Regions from separate parts of the Colwellia sp. M166 genome, predicted to be linked through region 3. Evidence: predicted binding sites of a transcription regulator. Region 3 holds the regulator's gene; each other region holds the start of a gene.

Region 1 (7,656 bases), 1.3 Mb from region 3:
ACGATCTTTAATGTCAGCGCGTTTGTCATGATCTTTTTTACCTTTACCTAGATAAAACTCAAGTTTTACCCAGCAGGCTTTCCAGTACATTGCTGTAGCAATGAGTGAATAGCCATCGCGGTCAACGGCACCAGCAAGCACATCCAGCTCTCGACGATTTAGCAGCAGCTTGCGCGAACGGTTAGGATCACATACAACATGACTTGACGCGGCGTTCAGCGGCATAATTTCTGCGCCCACTAAATAAGCTTCACGGTCTTTTACAAAAACATAACAGTCAGATATATTGACCTTTCCACTGCGTATGCTTTTAATTTCCCAACCTTGTAAGCTCATACCTGCTTCAAACTTGTCGGTTAAGTTATAGTTATGACGCGCTTTCTTATTCAGAGCGATAGTATTACTGCTTGTTGATTTTTTTTTCTTTGCCATTATATTTCCATTCTGTTTACTACCAAAAATAGCAATCGCCAACATTATACGGAGTATTGTTGTTATTTAAATGGCTTATTTATCATTTTTGCCAATAATGTGTTTTTTAAAGATATTTGCTATGATAGCGCCCTTGAGAATTGGAGGGTGAATGCCAAAAATAAGCCGTAGTGCATTAGTGATGCACAGTGTAGAAGATATGTATTATTTAATTAATGATGTGCTTGCCTACCCAAAATTTTTACCAGACTGTAGTGATAGTAAAATTATTGCCCAAGATGAGCACTCGATGACTGCAGCGTTGTTGGTATCTAAAGGTGGTTTAAAAAAGTGGTTTACCACGGAAAATATTTTGATCAACAATCAAGAAGTAAAAATGAATTTAGTTGATGGACCATTTAAACAGTTGGTTGGTGGTTGGCAATTAAAGGCGTTGTCTGATGACGCTTGTAAAATTGAATTGAATTTAGATTATGAGTTTTCTAATAAAATGTTTGATTTAGCCTTTGGCCGTGTGTTTAATCATTTAGCCAATAATATGGTCCAAGCTTTTACGCAGCGAGCTAAAGAAGTATACGGTTAGCACCTGTTAAATAAGTACAATAAAGCTTTAACTTAGTATGAGTGAAGATGTGATGAATGAAGATAATGACGTATTAGAACAGCTAACTATTGAAGTGGTTTATGGCACACCAACACGACAGGAAATTATCAGTTGTCAGGTTGGGCCTAATACAACCATAGAACAAGCGATTTTATCGTCAGGCATTATTGAAGAGTTTCCCGAGATAGACCTAGCGGTTAATAATGTTGGCATTTGGAATCGTGCGGCGAAGTTAACCGATATGGTCAAGGATTTAGATCGTATTGAGGTTTACCGCCCCTTACTTGCTGATCCTAAAGAAGTACGTAAGCGCAGAGCGGAAAAGGCGAAAGAGGAAGGGCGTGCAGACAAAATTACCGGTGGTCGAGTTGATCCACGTAGAAGCAAGGCGGGCGAATCCTCATAACGAAACTTTTACTTCACGATAATCTGCTAATAAAAAAGCATGGCTATAAATAGACATGCTTTATATTCAATTTGAACTTTATCTCACACTTAAACTGACTTTAAAGAGTGACAATGTTCACTGAGAACTTTTGTTTAACTAATGATTCAATCTAGTTAATCATAGGTACATAATAACTTTCAGGTAATTCAAAATCACCTTCAGCATTAACAACTTTATTATCATCAAAGGTGATAGTAAATTGTTTTTTTGCGTCAAATTCTTCACTTTTACCCGACTTAAAACGATAAACATAGTGCCAAATGTTTTTGTTGAAGGTGTCTTCAACTACTGGGCTACCTAAGACAAATTTAACTTGCTCTTTTGTCATGCCAATTTGAAGTTTATCAATGTCTTTTTGTTCTAGATAGTTACCTTGTGGAATATCGATGCGATAAACCCAGCTTGAACAGGCTGAAACAGATAGGGCGATAACAATAGCTAATACTCGAAACAACATGGTAATTATATTTATCCTTTTTAGTTTGAACGGGGATAATAGCGAAGCGGGCTAAGAGATACAAAATAATTTTTAGTTTATTTCACCCGCTTGCTGCAATTTGCTTTATCCGGCAAGTAATTCTTGCGCGTTGGCCAAGCTATTTTCGGTAATTTTATCACCGGCGAGCAAACGGGCAATTTCTTGGACGCGGCCATCGCTAGAAAGTTCCGTCACTGTGGTTTCTGTGTGTTCTCCGTCAGTTAATTTAGCCACAAAAAGCTGTTGATGGCCTTTGCTGGCAACTTGCGGGAGATGAGTAACACAAATCACTTGAGTGTTTTTAGCCAGTTGTTGTAATTTTTTACCGACCATTGCAGCGGTAGGACCACTAATACCCACGTCAACTTCATCGAATATCAAGGTTGGGGTAATAATTTTATCGGCGAGAATTACTTGCATGGCTAAACTTATTCGAGAAAGCTCACCACCTGAAGCAACTTTATTCATCGCTTCGAGAGCTTGTCCTGGATTTAAACTGGCAAGGTAGCTAACACTGTCGTTACCATTCACCGATAAACTTTGATTTTTATCTTGGTAGATGTCGATGAAAAACTTGCCGTGTGGCATATTTAACTCCGCCATACTTTTACTGATCAGTTTACTGAGTTTTACCGCGGCTTTACTTCTTGACTCTGACAATGACTGTGCGGCTTCTTGATATTTTTGTTTTGCCGCATCGATATCATCATTAATTTGTACTAAGCGTGTTTCATCAGAGCTAAATAATGCTAACTCTTGTAATAGTTGTTGATGGAAGTCAGCCAAGGCATTAGGCGCCACTTGGTGCTTTTTCGCCAATAACACCGCTGTAGAATAACGTTCTTCAATTAACGAATAAGCTTGCGGGTCTAGTTCAAGACATTCGTAATAATGTTTGATTTCTTGGCTGGCGTCTTCAACTTGAATCAAGGCTTCGTTTAGCTGCTCGGCTATAGCTTTTAAAGCAGGGTCGTAGTTACCTAAGGATGCGATTTGTTCGCTACTGTGGCGTAAACCATCAACCACGTTAAACTGTTCATCCTCTGATAATTGCTGCACAGCGATTAACGTTTGGCTTAATATATGTTGGCCATTGCTTTGGCGCTGATAATCAACTTCTAAGCTTTCAAATTCATCAGGCTGCAATGAAAACTCATTCAGTTCATCGACTTGATATTGAAGTAATTGTTGTTTGGCTTCACGCTGTAGCTTGCTTTCTTGCAATAGTTTAGCTTCTTGGCTGAGTTCACGCCATTGATGATAATAATACTTTACCGCATCAAGTAAATGTTGATGGCTGGCATAAGCATCAAGAATATTTCGTTGTTCGTGTGCTTTTACAATTAGCTGATGGTCATGTTGACCATGAATATTAATCAGTAATTGCCCAATTTCTTTTAATTGTGCTAATGGTACTTGGCTACCATTAATATAAGCTTTTGATCGGCCTTCAGCAGAAATTACCCGACGAAGAATACATTCATTGTCGAGCAACATGTCGTGTTTTTTTAACCACTTTTTTGCGAACTTATTATCGGCAGTATCGAAGGTGGCGGCCAGTTCAGCTTTTTTACAGTTAGGTCTGACAACATTGGTTACGGCGCGATCGCCTAAGCAAAGGCCTAAGGCGTCAATGGCAATCGATTTACCGGCACCGGTTTCACCAGTAATGGTGGTCATGCCTTGTTGCCAATCAATGTCGAGTGAACGCACAATGGCAAAATTTTGAATGTTGAGTTGCAATAACATAGTTGTCTCACTATTTTTATCGCACTGATGTGCGATTAACGTGTAATAACCAAAAAAACCAGATACTGTTAATTTATACAGTATCTGGTTTTTTTTCAAGCTATGTTTGTAATTTAATTTATATATTTTGGCTTATAGTTTGAAAAAGTAAAAATAAGCATAGGAAAATTATACATATATATTGTTGTTTAAATCCTCAGTTTAATTTAATTTCAGCAATATATATCTTCTGTTTATTTATATGTAGTATAACCTTTGAGGTGGTAACTCGACTGCTCGTCTTATGAATCAGCCTAGAGCTCTTTCTTATTGCACATTTATGCATGGCTTAAGTTCAATGCCTAGAATGGAGAGTCAATGGTATAGCAGTCAATATCAATGATGGCACTTATGCCCAACTACCATTTACTTGATATATCTGATAGACACAGTTGGTGGAATTCATCCATCAAATTTATTCAAATTATATGCGTAGGTTAGTCGCTTTTTAACCCCTGAATACATTGAAATGATGTACTACTGGTATAACTTAATAGGTATGAAAATAGTATGAACCAACACAATATATACTTATTCATGGCTGCAACAGCCATGTTATTGGCAGCACCGATTTTGCAGGCGCGTGACGTTTATGTCTAACCGCACGGTGTCGACTCTAATGCGGGCACTAAAGCGCATCCGGTTGCCAGCATTACAGCCGCGCGTGATCTACTGCGCCAGTCAGGTAAGCTTGGTGTCGAGTCTTGCGAAGTAATTATTTCAGCGGGCGTGTATCGTTTGAAAGAACCGATCACTTTCACACCCGCTGATAGTGGCACTGAGCTTTATCCAGTAACCTATAAAGCAGAGGAAGGGCTGAAAGTCGTATTAACAGGCGCACAAACACTTACTCCTGATTGGAAGCGTTGGAAAGACGGTATTTATCGCACAAAGGTTGGAGAAGAAAATACCATAGATCAATTAATCGTGAATAACCGTCGTCAGATTATGGCACGTTACAGAAAATTAGTAGAGTTTGTTACCCCAACCGAGTTTATTTCGTAAGACATTAAAGTAGTCGTGATCTAAAGGATGAATTAAGCGTAAAGTGAACTCGCTTTTTTTAATGATAACTTCATCACCAGGCATTACCGCTAAAATAACATGGCCGTCGCAGCTGACTTGTAAATTTTCATAGTTTTCATTGGCCAGCTTTAATTTAATTTCGCTGTTACCGTCAACCACAATAGGGCGACTGGTTAAGGTATGAGGAAACATTGGCACTAATGACAGCGCGTTTAAATTTGGTGTTAAAATAGGACCACCGGCTGACATTGAATACGCGGTTGAGCCGGTAGGCGTTGAAACTATCAAACCGTCAGAGCGTTGACTGAACATAAAGCAATCATCAATATACACTTCAAACTCTATCATGTTGGCGACTTTACCCGCATGTAATACCGCTTCGTTTACCGCACTGTTTGAGCTTTTAAGTTTGCCATGACGATACACTTCGGCTTCGATAATAAAGCGTTGCTCCGCACGTGACTTACCTTTTAAAATAGCTTCTAGTGGGGTTATTAAGTCATCAGGTGACAAATCCGTAAGAAAGCCTAAGTTGCCACGGTTTACGCCGATAACACCGACGTTATAGCAAGACAGAACACGTGCAGCGCCAAGCATATAACCATCGCCGCCAATAACGATAGCAAGATCGGCTTGTTCACCAATTCTGGTAAGCGATGCTGTAGTGATACCGTCAATATCAATCGATTGGGCAACGGAGTTTTCTACTAACACTCGATAGCCTTGTTCAGATAAATACTGTTGTAAAGCTTCTATAGTAGCGGTGGCACCTTCATGATTAGGTTTTCCGATTAAGCCAATGGTTTGGTATAAATTACTCATACAGTGCTTATATAATATGGAATGTAATTGAGGACTATCAGCAGTTTCGCGCTATTTTACTCGCTTGTAAAGTTGACTTTTTCCCAAATGATTCACTTTTGTGCTTGAATCATAAAAACAAACCCCCATAATTAGCAGTATTGTGTTTTTCCTATTTTGAAATTTAAGATCTATTTTGGAGTTTTTCATGGCCAACGAGTCAACAGAAAATAAAAGTGCTGAAGAGATAGCAGCAGATAAATTAGCCGCTGAAATTATTGAGCAAGCTGAAGAACAAGTGGAAGTGCAACATGAGCATGCTCACGAAGTTTTGAGTGAAGAACAAGAAAAAATTAATGAGCTTGAGTTAGCATTAGCTGCAGCTAAGTCTACGGTAGCGGATCAAAAAGATTCAGTGATCCGTGCAAAAGCTGAAGTTGATAATGTTCGTCGTCGTGCTGCGCAAGATGTTGAAAAGGCACGTAAATTTGCTTTAGAGAAATTTGCTGCTGAAATGTTAACTACCGTTGATAATCTCGAGCGTGCGTTACAAAGCATCGACCGTGATGATGAGCGTAATACCGGCATTATTGAAGGTATTGAATTAACTTACCAAGGTTTATTAGCGTCTTTAGAAAAATTCGCGATTAAAGCGATTGATCCACAAGATCAACCATTCAACCCTGAATTACATCAAGCAATGTCAATGCAAGAAGTTGAAGGTGTTGCTGCTAATACCGTTATTGCGGTAATGCAAAAAGGCTATGAGCTAAACGGCCGCTTAATTCGCCCTGCAATGGTGATGGTGTCAAAAGCTAAGCCAAGTGTCGATGCTACGGCTTAACACTTGTTGAAGAGAAAATAAAAACCAGACCAATGTCTGGTTTTTTTATGCCTTTTTTTTGTCTAGAACGAGATTATTAATCTGCTTAATTGGTTTTAATAAAGAGTGGCAGAAATAAAATTTAACATTTTTTAGTTTTTTTCGATAAAAATAGTTGAAAAGACTTTTTCCTGCCCCCACTAACTGTTCATCGAAAGATTTAATCTTTATTTTTAACATTATAAGTATTCGGAGATCCTAAAGATGGGCAAAATTATTGGTATTGACCTAGGGACAACAAACTCTTGTGTTGCTGTACTAGATGGTGGTAAAGCACGTGTAATTGAAAATGCTGAAGGCGATCGTACAACGCCATCAATCATTGCTTACACCGAAGAAGGCGAAACATTAGTTGGTCAACCAGCTAAGCGCCAGTCTGTGACTAACCCTAAAAACACCTTATTCGCTATTAAGCGCTTAATTGGTCGTCGCTTTGAAGATGAAGAAGTTCAACGCGATATTAAAATTATGCCATTTGGCATTGTTAAAGCTGACAACGGTGATGCTTGGGTTACGGCACGTGATAAAAATATCGCACCTCCACAAGTTTCTGCTGAAGTATTAGCAAAAATGAAAAAAACAGCCGAAGATTATTTAGGCGAAAAAGTAACTGAAGCAGTAATTACTGTTCCGGCTTACTTTAACGATTCACAACGTCAAGCAACTAAAGATGCAGGTCGTATTGCCGGTCTTGATGTTAAGCGCATTATCAACGAGCCAACGGCTGCTGCTCTTGCTTACGGCATGGACAAGCAAGAAGGCGACAAAGTTGTTGCGGTATACGATTTAGGCGGTGGTACATTTGATATCTCTATCATCGAAATTGATGAAGTTGAAGGCGAGCACACATTCGAAGTACTTGCGACAAACGGCGACACTCACTTAGGTGGTGAAGATTTTGATAACCGTTTAATCAATTACCTAGTCGCTGAATTCAAAAAAGATCAAGGCATGGACTTAACGCAAGATCCATTAGCAATGCAACGTTTGAAAGAAGCAGCTGAGAAAGCGAAATGTGAACTTTCTTCTGCACAACAAACAGACGTTAACTTACCGTACATCACTGCTGACGGTTCAGGCCCTAAGCACATGAACATCAAAGTAACACGTGCTAAGTTAGAGTCTTTAGTTGAAGACATGGTTAAAGCAACCCTAGAGCCGCTTAAACAAGCGCTTAAAGATGCAGACCTTTCAAT
Region 2 (7,656 bases), 840 kb from region 3:
GATAATGTCATACCTTCATCAAGCTTACCAAAAATATAAGATAATGAACCAGATAATACGCCTTCAAAACGTTGCAGCTCATCTCCAGCTTTTAGCAAGTTCTGTAAAGTATCAATAACCGGTAAACCAGCGCCAACGGTTGTCTCATATAAAAATCGACGGTTAGTTTTTTGCGCCGCTGTGCGCAATGCTTGATAATATTGCCAAGAATCTGTGTTAGCTTTCTTATTCGGCGTCACGACATTAAAGCCGGCTTCTAAATAATCAACGTATTGCAAAGCCAATTCTTCGTTTGAAGTACAGTCGACTAATACCGGGTTAATTAAGTGGTTCTCTCGAACAAAATGTTTAATATTTTCGACGGTAACAGCTACAGGTTGTTGGTTGAGATTTTCCTGCCAATTAGCAACATCGATACCTTCACTGTTAAATACCATACCTTTACTGTTCGCTAAGCCATAAACTTTTAAAGAAATATTATCGGCTTTAAGTTTTGTCTGCTGACGCGCTATTTGAGCAAGTAGCTCGCTACCGACAACACCACAGCCAACTAAGAAAACGTCGATAGTAGGTTTATGCGAAAAGAAGTTTTGATGACTCACTTTCATGGCATCAGTGCACTTTCTACTTTCAATCACCACTGAAATACTACGCTCAGACGAGTCTTGTGCAATGGCAACCACATTGACTCGAGCTTGCGCTAACGAACCAAAGAATTTAGCGGCAACACCTTGTTGATGATGCATACCATCGCCAACTAACGACACAATAGATAATTGATGCGTTAACGTTAACGGTTCTAATAAACCATTTAACAGCTCTAGTTCAAATTCTTCTTGCAGGCTTTGCTCTGCTTTATCAGCGTCAGACGAGTAAATACAAAAACTGATACAGTATTCACTAGAAGATTGGCTAATAAGAATTAATGAGATTTTTTCACGGCTCATGGTCGCGAAAACACGGCTTGCCATCCCCACCATACCTTTCATGCCTGGGCCTGAAACATTAACCATCGTTAAGTCATCAAGGTTTGAAATCGCTTTCACTCGTTTACTTTGATCATTTTCATTAGCAATTAAAGTCCCTGGCGCATCTGGGTTGCCGGTATTTTTAATTAAACAAGGGATATGATGCTGAGCAATGGGACCAATAGTTTTAGGGTGTAAAACACTGGCGCCAAAATAAGATAGCTCCATTGCTTCTTGGTAAGACAAGTAATCTAATAACTTAGCTTCTTTGATCAAACGAGGATCGGCGTTATACACACCATCAACATCCGTCCAAATTTCACAATATTCTGCTTCACTACATACCGCTAATACCGCTGCTGAATAATCTGAGCCATTTCTACCTAGCGTAGTGACATTATCTTGGCTATCAACACCGATAAAACCCGGCATAAGGGCAATGTTGTTAAGGTCACTATAAACGGCTTGAAACTTCTCTTTACATAGCACGAGATCTGCAACAGCATTCATCGATACGTCGTTGGTACGCAAGAAGCGTTCTGGCTCTATAACACTAGCGTCATAATCATCAGCAGCTAACACCGACTGTAGCAATGCCACACTCAAGCGTTCACCAATACTGATGATGCGTGCACGGACATGTTCTGGACAAAATGATAACAATGTTGCGCCATGCAAATAACGACTAAGCTGCTGCTCCCAAGTTACCAGTACTTGTTCACTATGTAATGGGCAAAACTTTGGTAGGGTCGCGGATAAGTCTTCAATAATATTTTTAATTGCGTGCTTAAAATGTAGCAAGTCACCTTTAAGCTTTTCTTCGTTAGAAATGTTCTCTGCCATCGCTACAAGATGATTGGTTACCCCTTGTGGCGCAGAAACAACAACAGCAAGACGAGACGACTGACTTTTGTTTTTGATGATATTCGCCACTTCGATAAAACGTTGACCCGAAGCCAAAGAAGAACCACCAAACTTTAATACACGCATTTTTACTCCCCTAAAAACAAAAAAAGCCCGTAACCTTTAATAGGTCACGGGCTTGATAAAATTGATAAACTTTACTCGTCAGCCAATGACCACCATCCCAATGAGGGTGGTAGTGGTAATAATAATGATTCGGCTAAGTAAATTATTCATGAGTTATAAAGTGCCTGATATGTTTTTTTCTGTCAACCCATTTTTATGAATAAAACAAACTAATATATGGATAAAATATCAGAAGATTGAATATTTTAGTAAAATATTCAGGCAACAACTGTTTTTTGCGTGAGAGATGGGGTCGCTAAACAAACGCGATCACGGCCCATAGACTTGGCTTCATACAATGCAATATCCGCATTGCTGATCAAATCTTCATAGCGAGTATCTTTTGCATCAATTACTGCAACGCCAATACTGACAGTGACGTTAATGCTGTGTCCTTGATAGTCAACAGTATTGCTAGCTATAGTTTGACGTATCCGCTCAGCCACTTCTTCTGCGCCTACCAGATCGGTATTAGGCAATATCACTGCAAACTCTTCACCACCATAACGACCAAACATATCGCCCATACGCAGCAAATCATTGATAGACTTTGCCGTCTCAACAAGCACTTTATCACCACCTTGATGGCCAAAGGTATCATTCAATGCTTTAAATTGATCTAAATCGAGCATCACTAACGCAAGCTCATAACTATAACGGCGTGCCCGTGAGAATTCACTGGCTAAACACTCTTCCCAATGTTTACGATTAAATGCTTGAGTCAAACCATCAATACGATTAGATAAAGCTAACTCTTCTAGTGCCTTATTTAATTGTGTTTGATAATGGCAAATATCAGTAACATCTTCAATTAAAAGACAAACATGCTCAACTTCCCCTTCAACTTCAACCGGCAGAAAGGTACAATTTTGCGCCATAAAATCACTATCCGTTGTTATCGGACGAGAATGAGAAAGCTCAAACAGGTGATGACGTTGCTCCCAACCGCAAAAGGACTGATTTTTTAGCTGGATAACACTGGATAATTTCCGCTCAAACCACTTTTTGGGTAATTCAGGAAAAACAGTAAAAATACTTTTCCCAATAACATTGTTGTCTTTTTTATTGGCATGTACTTCTAAAAATCGATTCCACATAACAATATTAAAATTACTATCGAGAATCAAAATTCCAGTATTTAACCGGTTGGTAATATTATGATAAAGCGCATCTAACATAATTAAAACTCTTCCAATATACGGTCGATAACGGTCTTAATGTTAATAATGGCTTGCTCAGGGATCAATAACACCATATCACAGTTAAAAGAGTAGTCGGTTACTTGATAACTAATACGCACTTTCAAGGCTAAATCCCAATTAAATGATTGCTGTTGTAAGTGTTGAGTTACAGCGCCGAGGTTAGGCGACAACAACCGAGGCGCACTATATGACATCTGATTATCTATTTGACTAGCAAACACATTCAAAAATGTCGTGGTTAAAATAGAGCTTAAATCGATAATTTGCTCATCAAAAGTTAACTCATCAGCTTCATAACCAAGTAAGTCAGCCAAACGGTTTGAGTCTTGTGGCTGGTACATCAAGAGTGCCTCGCCACGTATACCTTCATAACCAAAAAAGCCTTGGCTAACCACCGCCGTTGCCTTTAAATCTTGATTAAGCGTAACAAAAAGTTGTTCTGACTTTACTTGTTCAATTTTAGGCACTTTCAAATACACAAAGGTATCTAAATAGCGGGCAAGCTGATCACTTGCCTGTCCCATCGCGACATTAATCAGCTCTTGTAAACAATCTTGCTGATCTTCAGTTAAGTCAAATGCATTCATAAAAAACCGTGAGTTTTCAAATTTTCATTTAAGATATCTAATTGTACAGGTTTACGTAGAAATGCTTTTGCGCCTAAATCCATGACTCGGCTTTGCATTTCAGGCTGAACATCGGCAGAAATAACAAATACCGCTAATTCAATATTGTCATCTTTTAATGCTTGTAAAACCCCTAAACCATCGATGACAGGCATAGTTAAATCAAGAAATAAGATATCAATATTTTTATCACGTAAAATCTCTAAGGCTTCTTGACCATTTTGGGCTAATTGCACATGAGTGGATAAACTTTCGGGAAGGCTTCTAAATACTTGCTTTCGAGCTAAGTTAGAGTCATCACAAATAAGAACATTTGTACTCATTTGATACTAATCCTTTATTATTTTTTTTATTAGCTGTTAATTTACCCTAATTTTGTGCTGCTGTTAATTACTAATACGAAGAAAAGTGACGTTTATTTCAACTTAATTGCTTAAAAGTGCAGGTAAATGCCATTATCAGGCTATCAATATAGTACGAAAAGACAATTATAAGAATAAATAATACCAACACTTAATGTAAGCTTTAAAGCTTTCACTATAAACTTAGCAACAATTCGATAATGCCTAATGACATTGCCGCAGATAAAAAATAAATGATGCTAGCTTTCCAACTATAACGAGTGAGTTTCATATTTATCTCCTTTATATACCAATTAAACCGATTGATTGCGCAAAACTAATAAACTTAATAAACTTAATAGACTTAATAGACTTGGTATCATTAATAGAACTTTTTACCGTCAATAAAAAGCAGAGAACAATTAGCAGTTCTCATGCCAACTAGTTAAAAACCATATGGATTTTATCGAGGGTATGACAAGAATTCATTACTAGATAAGGACTAGCGGGCAACACTTACCATCGTAAGTAAGGTTGATGCTCTGATAGCCAGTTTTTGGCTAATTGATATTCAGGACAGTGGGTGGCAACTAATTGCCAAAATTTTGTCGAATGATTCATATGCTTAAGGTGACATAGTTCATGAATTATCACGTAGTCAATCACCCAGCTAGGCAACATTTTCAGTAAGTAATTAAAACTTAGCTCACCACGATTGTTGCAGCTTCCCCAACGCGCCTTATATTTTCTGACTTTAAAAGCCGTGGGGTTGAGTGCTAATTGCTTGGAAAATATTAATAGGTTTTGTGCAATATAATTTTCGATATGCGCTTTAAACCAACAGTCTATTTGCGACTTCACTTGCGCTAGAGTCGCAGCTGAGTTTAGATCATCCTGACGATACCTTTCAGTCAGAACAACAGTCAGGCTTTGCCTACTGGCATTATGCAGCACATGCTTACGCCCAAACTCAATATTGATACTATGTGGTAAGCCATCAAGATATACGGTTGGGTTGTTCGTTAATTTTTCACCAACAAACTGTAAAGTAAAATGGGGGTTTGATCGTGATTTTTGCTTTTGCTCTGCTACCTTTTGTTGCAGCCATTGCAATTTAGCCTGTATTAAGTTTTCAACGTAAGTGGTTTTAACAAACGTTGGTGCTCTAACAATAACTTGCGCATTACTTACCTGCAAAGCAATAGTTTTTCTTCGCGCACTACGGATCAATTGATATTCCAAAACGCCCCACAATAAGCTTCTTTACTGATCATCACACTTTGTATATTTTTATCACTAAACATGGCCTTAAGATATTTCAGCTTTGGCCTTACTCGTTGCTTTCACGCTGGCTACTTTAGTTTTTTTCGCTTTTTCTGTTAGCGGTGGCTCGCTTGCTTTTATCGGTTCGGTACTTTTAGTTGCCGTTTTATTGGTAACCGCTTTGGCTTTTTTAGCTTGTAAAGCTACCAATACATCTTCACGGTTTTGTGCCAAATAAACACTCAGTTCTTCACGGATACTCTCAGAAAGCTCGACAGGTGCTTGTTCAAACATTTCAGATAAACTATCTGCCATATCGAGCATTTTATCGTATTCATCTGCGGCTTTTTTATCCATGAATGTTTCTACCTCCACACCTTGTCTTATCACGACAAATCGACTTTCAACTGCCATTGTTATCCCTTATATCACTGTTTACCAAATTCGAATCATAGTCATTATGTCTTAAAATCACAGAAGTAGTGACTGTACATAATCCCAGTATCATACCTTGATTATTATAAATTACCAGAAATTGTTAGCTCATAGCTCGGTTTAATGGCAGTTCGTCGCACGATATATGCCCTTAGTGTGCTCCAAAATGTCTAGAAGGATGAATAGATGTAAAAATTAATGTCGAAAAGCTATGTTATCAAGCTAGTTTTATTAAATATAAACAATAAATTACCCTCGAAATTTGCTATACCCACTTCTGTTTAATATTTACATTCAGTCAGCGCTTGCTTACAACTTTTTATCATATTTAGCTCACTATTAAGAGGTAACAACACGCTATTATTTTCAAATAGCCATTAACGTTTAATTGGAGAATAAAATGAAAAGTTTAAAATTGTTCGCAACCGCAACTTTCACTGGTGTAATGTTGTCTGCTTTAAGTTTTAGTAGTCATGCCATGGATAAATATACTGAAAGTGCTCTTATTGATGTTTGTAAAACAACGTTAACCAATAATGTCTCTAGATTTAAAAAAACGGTTAAGTCTTATAACCTACGGGATAAAACTATCGCCATGAAAGTCATGTGCAATGGAGACGATATTATCGCTTTTGCACAAAAGCATGGTGCCAATAAAACCGCTGCTCGCTTAGAGCACAGCATTAATAGTAGTGTTAACATTATTGATGTTGCAGCCGTTGAAAAAATAAAGCTTAACTTTTAGTTGAATGGATATTGGTTTTAACGGATATGGTAGGAATTTTAAGTGGTAATTAGCAATCAACAAAGAGGTACTCAGCAATAGGGTACCTCGTTGATCATCTAACGCTATAGTATTTACAGCTTATTTTAATTCTCTTACTCTAAATGTGCGCCCTTTAAGTTTACCATGAGTGAGCTTATTTAGTGCTTTTCTAGCCACCATTTTCTCTACCGCAACATAAGCCCAATTAGCCCCAAGTTGAATTTTACCTACTTGCTCAAAAGTAATACCATTTTCGCTGGTCAATGCTCCAACAATATCACCAGGTCTAACTTTTTGCTTTTTACCGCCATCAATTTGAATGGTGGTCATTTTAGGTGAATAAACATTGCGTTCTAATACTTCACGATTAGGTAACTCTTCACCTTCAATTGTACGTTCTAGATAATCTTCTAATAAACCGACTTTGTAGCGATCTTTGTCACTAAATAAAGAGAAAGCAAAACCAGTGCTGCCTGCACGTCCTGTGCGACCAATACGATGAATATGCACTTCACTATCATGGGCAATATCATAGTTAAATACAGCATCAAGCGCTTCAATGTCTAAGCCACGAGCAGCAACATCAGTAGCAACCAGTACCGAGGCACTTTTATTAGCAAAACGTACTAAGGTTTGATCTCTATCTCTTTGCTCTAAATCACCATGTAATGCCACAACACCAAAGCCATAAGCTGCCAATTTATTGGCAACATTCTGCGTAGCAATTTTGGTATTACAAAATATCACACTCGACTCAGGCTGATGGCTTAACAGTAATAATCGAATCGCCGTTAAACGTTCTTCGTCACTTTCTACACGGTAGAAGTGTTGAGCGATAGTGCTACTTTCATGACTAGATTCAACCTTGATCACCGCAGGTGTTTGTAAGTAACGATTGGCTATTTTTTGAATTTGTTGAGGAAAGGTCGCACTGAACAATAAGGTTTGTCTTTGCTGCGGTATTTTATCAACAATGTTATCTAAAGCTGCTTGAAAGCCCATATCAAGCATACGATCTGCTTCATC
Region 3 (7,656 bases):
GACTTGTGGGTCGGAGTGAAAGGCTAATCAAGCCGGGAGATAGCTGGTTCTCCCCGAAATCTATTTAGGTAGAGCCTCGCACGAACACCATTGGGGGTAGAGCACTGTTAAGGCTAGGGGGGTCATCCCGACTTACCAACCCTTTGCAAACTCCGAATACCAATGAGTGATATGCGGGAGACACACTACGGGTGCTAACGTCCGTTGTGAAGAGGGAAACAACCCAGACCGCCAGCTAAGGTCCCAAAGTACTAGTTAAGTGGGAAACGATGTGGAAAGGCATAGACAGCTAGGAGGTTGGCTTAGAAGCAGCCATCCTTTAAAGAAAGCGTAATAGCTCACTAGTCGAGTCGGTCTGCGCGGAAGATGTAACGGGGCTAAACTAGTCACCGAAGCTGCGGATTTGTTCTTAGGAACAAGTGGTAGGGGAGCGTTCTGTAAGCCGTTGAAGGTGAGTTGTAAAAGCTTGCTGGAGGTATCAGAAGTGCGAATGCTGACATGAGTAACGATAAGGGGAGTGAAAAACTCCCCCGCCGAAAGACCAAGGTTTCCTGTCCCATGTTAATCAGGGCAGGGTAAGTCGGCCCCTAAGGCGAGGCGGAAACGCGTAGTCGATGGGAAACAGATTAATATTTCTGTACTTCTATATATTGCGAAGGAGGGACGGAGTAGGCTAGGTGAGCACGGCGTTGGTAGTCCGTGTGAAAGTATGTAGGCGGTTATCTTAGGTAAATCCGGGATTTCATTTAAACGCTGAGATACGAGACGAGTCTCCAAGGAGATGAAGTCATTGATGCCATGCTTCCAGGAAAAGCTTCTAAGCTTCAGATATATAGGAACCGTACCCCAAACCGACACAGGTGGTTAGGTAGAGAATACTAAGGCGCTTGAGAGAACTCGGGTGAAGGAACTAGGCAAAATAGTACCGTAACTTCGGGAGAAGGTACGCTCTCTAATGTGAATGACTTGCTCAGTAAGCAATGGAGAGTCGAAGTAACCAGGTGGCTGGAACTGTTTATTAAAAACACAGCACTGTGCAAAATCGAAAGATGACGTATACGGTGTGACGCCTGCCCGGTGCCGGAAGGTTAATTGATTGGGTTAGTCCTCGGACGAAGCTCATGATCGAAGCCCCGGTAAACGGCGGCCGTAACTATAACGGTCCTAAGGTAGCGAAATTCCTTGTCGGGTAAGTTCCGACCTGCACGAATGGCGTAATCATGGCCACACTGTCTCCACCCGAGACTCAGTGAAATTGAAATTGCGGTTAAGATGCCGTATACCCGCGGCTAGACGGAAAGACCCCGTGAACCTTTACTATAGCTTGACAGTGAACATTGCTCCTACATGTGTAGGATAGGTGGGAGGCTTTGAAACCATGTCGCTAGATGTGGTGGAGCCAACCTTGAAATACCACCCTTGTATGCGTGATGTTCTAACCTAGGGCCCTTATCGGGCTTGGGGACACTGTCTGGTGGGTAGTTTGACTGGGGCGGTCTCCTCCTAAAGAGTAACGGAGGAGCACGAAGGTTGGCTAAGTACGGTCGGACATCGTACGGTTAGTGCAATGGCATAAGCCAGCTTAACTGCGAGACAGACACGTCGAGCAGGTACGAAAGTAGGTCATAGTGATCCGGTGGTTCTGTATGGAAGGGCCATCGCTCAACGGATAAAAGGTACTCCGGGGATAACAGGCTGATACCGCCCAAGAGTTCATATCGACGGCGGTGTTTGGCACCTCGATGTCGGCTCATCACATCCTGGGGCTGAAGTCGGTCCCAAGGGTATGGCTGTTCGCCATTTAAAGTGGTACGCGAGCTGGGTTTAGAACGTCGTGAGACAGTTCGGTCCCTATCTGCCGTGGGCGTTTGAGAATTGAAGAGGGCTGCTCCTAGTACGAGAGGACCGGAGTGGACGAACCGCTGGTGTTCGGGTTGTTATGCCAATAGCATTGCCCGGTAGCTACGTTCGGAACTGATAACCGCTGAAAGCATCTAAGCGGGAAGCAGGCTTTGAGATGAGTTCTCACTGGAGCTTTAAGCTCCCTAAAGGGTCGTTGGAGACTACAACGTTGATAGGTTGGGTGTGGAAGTGCTGCGAGGCATTGAGCTAACCAATACTAATTACCCGTGAGGCTTAACCATACAACACCCAAGTGGTTTTGTTGTATGAAGTTTGACACAGTGTAGGAATACACACATCACGCATGACAATAGTGTGAATAAGAGATAGATAAGCTAACAGTTAAAAGCTGTCAGCTATCAGTAAAACGAGTATTTTTAACTCTTAACAGAGTTCAGCTTTCTAAGATTATTACTTGTTAATCATTTACGAAGGTAAGTGACGAATTGACAAAGCAGCAAATGAGCGAGAAACGAAGTTGAGTTTACTCAATGAGTATCAGAGCGATTGTAGCAATGGCGTCAATTTGGTAATTAACAAGAAAATTTTTGTCTAGCGACAATAGCGACATGGCCCCACCTGATCCCATTCCGAACTCAGAAGTGAAACGTGTTAGCGCCGATGGTAGTGTGGGAGTTCCCATGTGAGAGTAGGACATTGCTAGGCTTCTATTAAGAGAAACCCGTAGCTAATGCTACGGGTTTTTTGCTTTCTGACATTTAAATCTTTTTGCTATCTAGCGTTTAAATAAAAAATTGCAACAATAGCACCGTGGCCCCCTTGAACCCTCGACAACTACTCCTGCGTTGTTCTAGTGACCTACATCCTTGTAGGAAATTCGCTATATAAAGAGACGCAGAAGTGCTCGTTCTTGTGCATCCATGCACTCACGGCATTAGTAATTCCCTTCACGTCAAATATACTAGCGTCGAATGAGAGCGTGTGGGTGTTCTTCTCTTTATGTGAGGTCGTTGCTGCATATTCATATGCCCACGACATTAATATATCCTATACGTCAGTAGGACACCGCTCCTCACATCCATGTGCTTAGGGCATTAGTGCATCCATGCACGTCATTGGTAGGCTTTTTACTTTCTGGCGTTTAAAAAGTTACGCACTATGTTGAAACACCAATGATAATAATAGTGTGACTAACCTGAGTGACAGCTGCCTCTCGTCAGTTGGTGTTGCTAATTCATTTATTATATTAATTCTAAAGAAATAACACCGTAATAAAATACACTTTATAAGACATCAGCAGAGACAATGCTAAGGACTAGAAATTTATATTTTAAAGTGATTACTCTATATTTACTTAGCAAGCTAACTAATGATAAACTAGTTAGCTTGCTAAGTAAGTAGAGACTACTATGATAAAACAGCCGCCTTTTTATGAAACACTCGATTTAACTTTATGTGGCAATATGGGTCGTGTGCATAGGTTATGTCGAGAAGTTGTCACTATTGCTGTTGAACCGTTAGGGTTAACACAGTGTCGTTGGAGAACATTAGTACATATAAATGTGCTCAAAGAAGGGACAACACAACTTGAATTAGCGCATAGTTTAGCTATTGAGATGCCCTCGCTGACACGGACACTTAAACAACTTGAAGAGTCGTTATTGATTGTGCGTAAAGTCGATCAGAAAGATAAACGCAGTAAAAGAATATATTTTACTGCGCAAGGCAGGAATGTACTGATCACCTTGCAAGAGAAAATAGCCAATATAAAAGATCAGCTTTATAACGGTTTGAACCATGAGCAACTTGATATGATGGCCTATGGTTTAGTTAAAATTGAAGAAAACGCAAAAACTTATATTAAACAATCTACTAATCACGGAAATATTCATGACACCTGATCAAAAATTTGCTCGTTATGTAAAATGTTCATTAGTCGGATTTATTTTAATCTTCATCTATTATGTTATTGCGGATATTTGGTTTCCGGTTACACCACAAGCGCGGGTTTATCATTCCGTTGTGCAAATAGCACCTCAAATTGGTGGCAGAGTAACTAATGTAGTTGTGAGTAATAATCAAGCAGTAGAAGCAGATGATTTATTATTTGAAATCGATAATAGCAGTTATTTACTTGTGTATGAACAAGCTAAACTTGCCTATGATGATGCTAAATTACTCAATCAGCGTCTTGATACTAATATTAAAGTGCTTGAGGCACAAATTAGTGCTGCTAAAGCAAAACAACATGAACAAAAGCTATTAAAGAATAGAGGTGAAAAATTATATAAACAAAACTCTATTTCTGAACAAAACCTTGAAAGCATTAGGGCAAACTTTGAAGCAAGTGAGTCAAGTGTAACGGCTTTTGAGGCGCAGCTATCTGCAGCTATTTTAGATCGAGGAGATTCAGGTGATAATAATTTAGCGTTGCATCATGCCGCTAATCAATTAGCGAAAGCTGAGCTTAATTTGTCATACACAAAAGTGCGAGCACTCAGTGGTGGTGTCGTTGCTAACTTACAATTACTTGACGGTGCTTATGCCTCTACTGGCACGCCTCTATTGGCAATAGTGGCTAATAAAGCTGATTTAGTTGCTGATTTTCGTGAAAAATCACTACTAAATATGAGAATAGGAAGTTTAGCAAAAGTTGTATTCGATAGCCGTCCAGGTGAAGTATATGATGCTAAAATTGTTAGCTTTGAAGCGGGTGTGAGTGATGGGCAATTAAGCGCGAATGGCTTACTGAGTACTACCGAGACAAGTAATCGTTGGGTACGAGATGCTCAGCGTCAACGCATTCATTTGCAGTTATCAACGAATGAGACATTACTTGCTAATATGCCGAGTGGCGCAAGAGCAACGGTACAATTGTTGCCAGATTCATGGTTTGGTCAGTGGTTAGGCTCAATGCAAATACGTTTTATTAGTTGGTTACACTACATTTATTAGTAGAGCATTATATGAATAAAGTCATTAGCCAACCGACACAGCTTGATGCCAATGGATTACGCCAAGCCTTGCGTATTGCTGGGGGTTGTACCGTTGGGTTCGCACTAAGTAAATTAATGAACTGGCCGAATGGGATATTTTTTACTGTTTATCCTATGTTGATATTGGGGTTGGTGCCGATTATTAATACATCAGTCATAAGGCAGTTTATTGCCAGTGCTGCATTTAGTGCATGTATAGTGTTAGTGATGCAGGGGGCGTTTTCGCACTTACCTGTTTTAATGACAATGCTTGTTTTTATTACCTTTTGTTTTTTGTTTTATCAAATGAGTACTTCAGGTGCTTTTTTGTTTGGTGCTTTAGGCGCTGTGAGCTTATCAATTCAATTACATTTTGCTAGTTATATTGTTGATAATGCAAGTATATACCCATTAATATTAAGTAATGCTGTTGCGATCATAATGACGATAATTATTGCAATATTGATGCATGGTCTGTTTCCTGATGTAACAGCTCGAGCTGCTCGATTGATGCCTGAAAAAGCTAAAGAAAGCATACGTCATGAAGTGCTTTTATGTGCGAGTGTTGCGACACTGTCTTTTGTGTTTTTTCAAACACTAGATTTACAAGATTCAATTTCTGCTCAGGCCGCATCTATTTTAATCTTATTTTCTTTATGTTGGAAAGCTGCCGGGATAGCAAGTTGGCAACGCATAATAGGTACACTTATCGGTTGTAGCGCCGCCTTAGTTGCACAGTTATTGTTATACACGCATAGTGACTTTTTGTTATTTCCTGTTGTTATACTCTGGATTTTGTCGTTGATATTTAGTCGATTTCATATTCTAGGTGGTGGGGCGCCAGGAGTTGGTTTTGGGGTTTTAACCACTTTTGGTATTTTATTTGGTCAATCTTTAGGACCAGGACAAGATCTAATCTTCAGCGCACTCTATCGCTTTAGTTCGGTTTGTTTAGCTGTAATAGCAAGTTTAAGCGCGGTGTATATTATTCATCGTATTCTGAATCGTTTTAGCGTTACACGCCATCACACTTATGACTAGCCGATGTAGCTCTTCGAGTGAGTGTTACATTCATGATTATAGTGCTGATTATAATAACTCCTTGCGTTTACTTACAGCCTGTATACAATAACAGTAATACTGTTTAAAAATACAGGTTTGCTGATAAGCTAGCCTAAGGATTAACTATGCGCCCTTTAACACCTAGACAACAGCAGATTTTTGATCTCATTAGAGACAAAATTTCTGATACCGGTATGCCACCAACACGTGCCGAAATTGCTAATTTTTTTGGTTTTAAATCGGCAAATGCAGCAGAAGAACATTTAAAAGCATTAGCTAAGAAAGGTTATATTGAAATGTTACCAGGCACATCGCGTGGCATTCGTTTAGCTGAAGAGTTTATCATTGAAGACGGTTTGCCATTAATTGGCCGAGTGGCAGCTGGAGAGCCTATTTTAGCTCAAGAGCATGTGGAGCAACATTACAAAATTGACGGTAGTTTATTTCATCCTGCTGCTGATTATTTATTACGTGTTCATGGCGAAAGTATGAAGAATATCGGTATTATGGATGGCGATTTACTTGCGGTTCATCAAACTAATGACGTAAAAAATGGCCAGGTTATTGTTGCTCGTGTTGAAGACGATGTTACGGTGAAACGTTTTAAGCGTGAAGGTAATGTGGTTTATTTACATGCTGAAAATGAAGATTTCGCGCCAATTAAAGTTGATTTAACTTCGCAGAATTTCAATGTTGAAGGTGTTGCGGTTGGCGTTATCCGCGCAGCTGATTGGATGTGATAACTTTCAGACACTTTTACTGTTGTATCATCGAATGATGTTGTGGATTTAATCAATTACCTTGTTTAGATCTGCAGTCATTTATATATCTCCCTCCCCTATTTACACTTTAGGTCTACACACGCGATATAAAAGTAATTTATTCGTTGTTAGTTCAAGCTATTTACCTTTCAAATTTGGGCTTTTCTTACTTCTACTCGTTATTATGTATCTAAGGTTTATTTATGTAGAGTAATTTTCTTTGTCATCAATTTATACTGACAGTTGACTTTTTTTTGTACAGTCACTTTCAGTGCTGATTATTTATTATTCTGCATGATATTTGCGTGCTGAATGAAAAATGAACATTGAAGCTATGCCAGTATAAATGCAGTTTTCACCTTGTTTTAGGGTTATTACTCTATTGTATTTATTAGTTTTTATTTTTCTTTCTTATGAAATTATAAATTGACCCAGATCAAGTTTTGAGTAATTCTAGTCTAGAAAACGTACAAAAATAACAAGAGGACGTAATTGATTGTTGTTTGAAAATTCGTCACTTAAATAATAATAAATGTATGCGCGAGATAACCATATTCATTGTTTTTAATGATTATATTGTGTTATTTAGCCTCAAAGGGTGAAGGAGATGTCGAGTGAAAAGACGTAACCTAGGTTTACTGTTGCTAGGGAGTTTATTGTCTAGTTCAGTTTGGGCAGATATGTCACTGAACTTGACCAAAGGTGTTACAGAAGTTAGTCGAGACGTATATGATTTGCATATGTTGGTACTCTATATCTGTACTGCCATTGGTGTTGTAGTATTTGGCGCTATGTTTTGGTCTATGGTGTTTCACCGTAAATCAAAAGGGGCGAAGCCAGCTACCTTCCATGAAAGCACAAAAGTTGAAATTCTATGGACGGCTATCCCAGTCGTTATTCTTATTGCCATGGCAGTTCCTGCCACAATTACGCTCATTGATATGGAAAATAATGATGATGCTGACATTACTGTGCAAGTTACTGGCTCGCAGTGG

What was found. Region 3 encodes LexA, which represses DNA repair genes until DNA is damaged. Its sites were predicted from a motif close to TACTGTATNNNNATACAGTA; they were not measured.
Region 1: recN (DNA repair protein RecN) is a predicted target of LexA. The motif match lies at 3,775-3,794, and genes of this name have one in related genera.
Region 2: FGD67_RS16045 (YebG family protein) is a predicted target of LexA. The motif match lies at 5,914-5,933, and genes of this name have one in related genera.

Annotation. Positions count from the first base shown of each region.
Region 1 covers NZ_CP040755.1:1,385,492-1,393,147, reverse strand. Annotated here, with positions in the region: gene smpB (SsrA-binding protein SmpB) at 1-432, opposite strand, end outside; gene FGD67_RS06255 (SRPBCC family protein) at 584-1,015, shown strand; gene FGD67_RS06250 (RnfH family protein) at 1,053-1,442, shown strand; gene FGD67_RS06245 (outer membrane protein assembly factor BamE) at 1,594-1,941, opposite strand; gene recN (DNA repair protein RecN) at 2,047-3,711, opposite strand; gene FGD67_RS06235 (hypothetical protein) at 4,489-4,755, shown strand; gene nadK (NAD(+) kinase) at 4,717-5,598, opposite strand; gene grpE (nucleotide exchange factor GrpE) at 5,786-6,421, shown strand; gene dnaK (molecular chaperone DnaK) at 6,665-7,656, shown strand, end outside.
Region 2 covers NZ_CP040755.1:3,546,576-3,554,231, reverse strand. Annotated here, with positions in the region: gene thrA (bifunctional aspartate kinase/homoserine dehydrogenase I) at 1-1,958, opposite strand, end outside; gene FGD67_RS16065 (diguanylate cyclase) at 2,216-3,175, opposite strand; gene FGD67_RS16060 (chemotaxis protein) at 3,178-3,786, opposite strand; gene FGD67_RS16055 (response regulator) at 3,783-4,148, opposite strand; gene FGD67_RS16050 (M48 family metallopeptidase) at 4,683-5,396, opposite strand; gene FGD67_RS16045 (YebG family protein) at 5,475-5,843, opposite strand; gene FGD67_RS16040 (DUF3718 domain-containing protein) at 6,265-6,609, shown strand; gene dbpA (ATP-dependent RNA helicase DbpA) at 6,730-7,656, opposite strand, start outside.
Region 3 covers NZ_CP040755.1:2,709,879-2,717,534, forward strand. Annotated here, with positions in the region: rRNA gene FGD67_RS12320 (23S ribosomal RNA) at 1-2,144, shown strand, start outside; rRNA gene rrf (5S ribosomal RNA) at 2,454-2,568, shown strand; gene FGD67_RS12330 (MarR family transcriptional regulator) at 3,273-3,764, shown strand; gene FGD67_RS12335 (HlyD family secretion protein) at 3,754-4,818, shown strand; gene FGD67_RS12340 (DUF2955 domain-containing protein) at 4,830-5,879, shown strand; gene lexA (transcriptional repressor LexA) at 6,026-6,640, shown strand; gene coxB (cytochrome c oxidase subunit II) at 7,342-7,656, shown strand, end outside.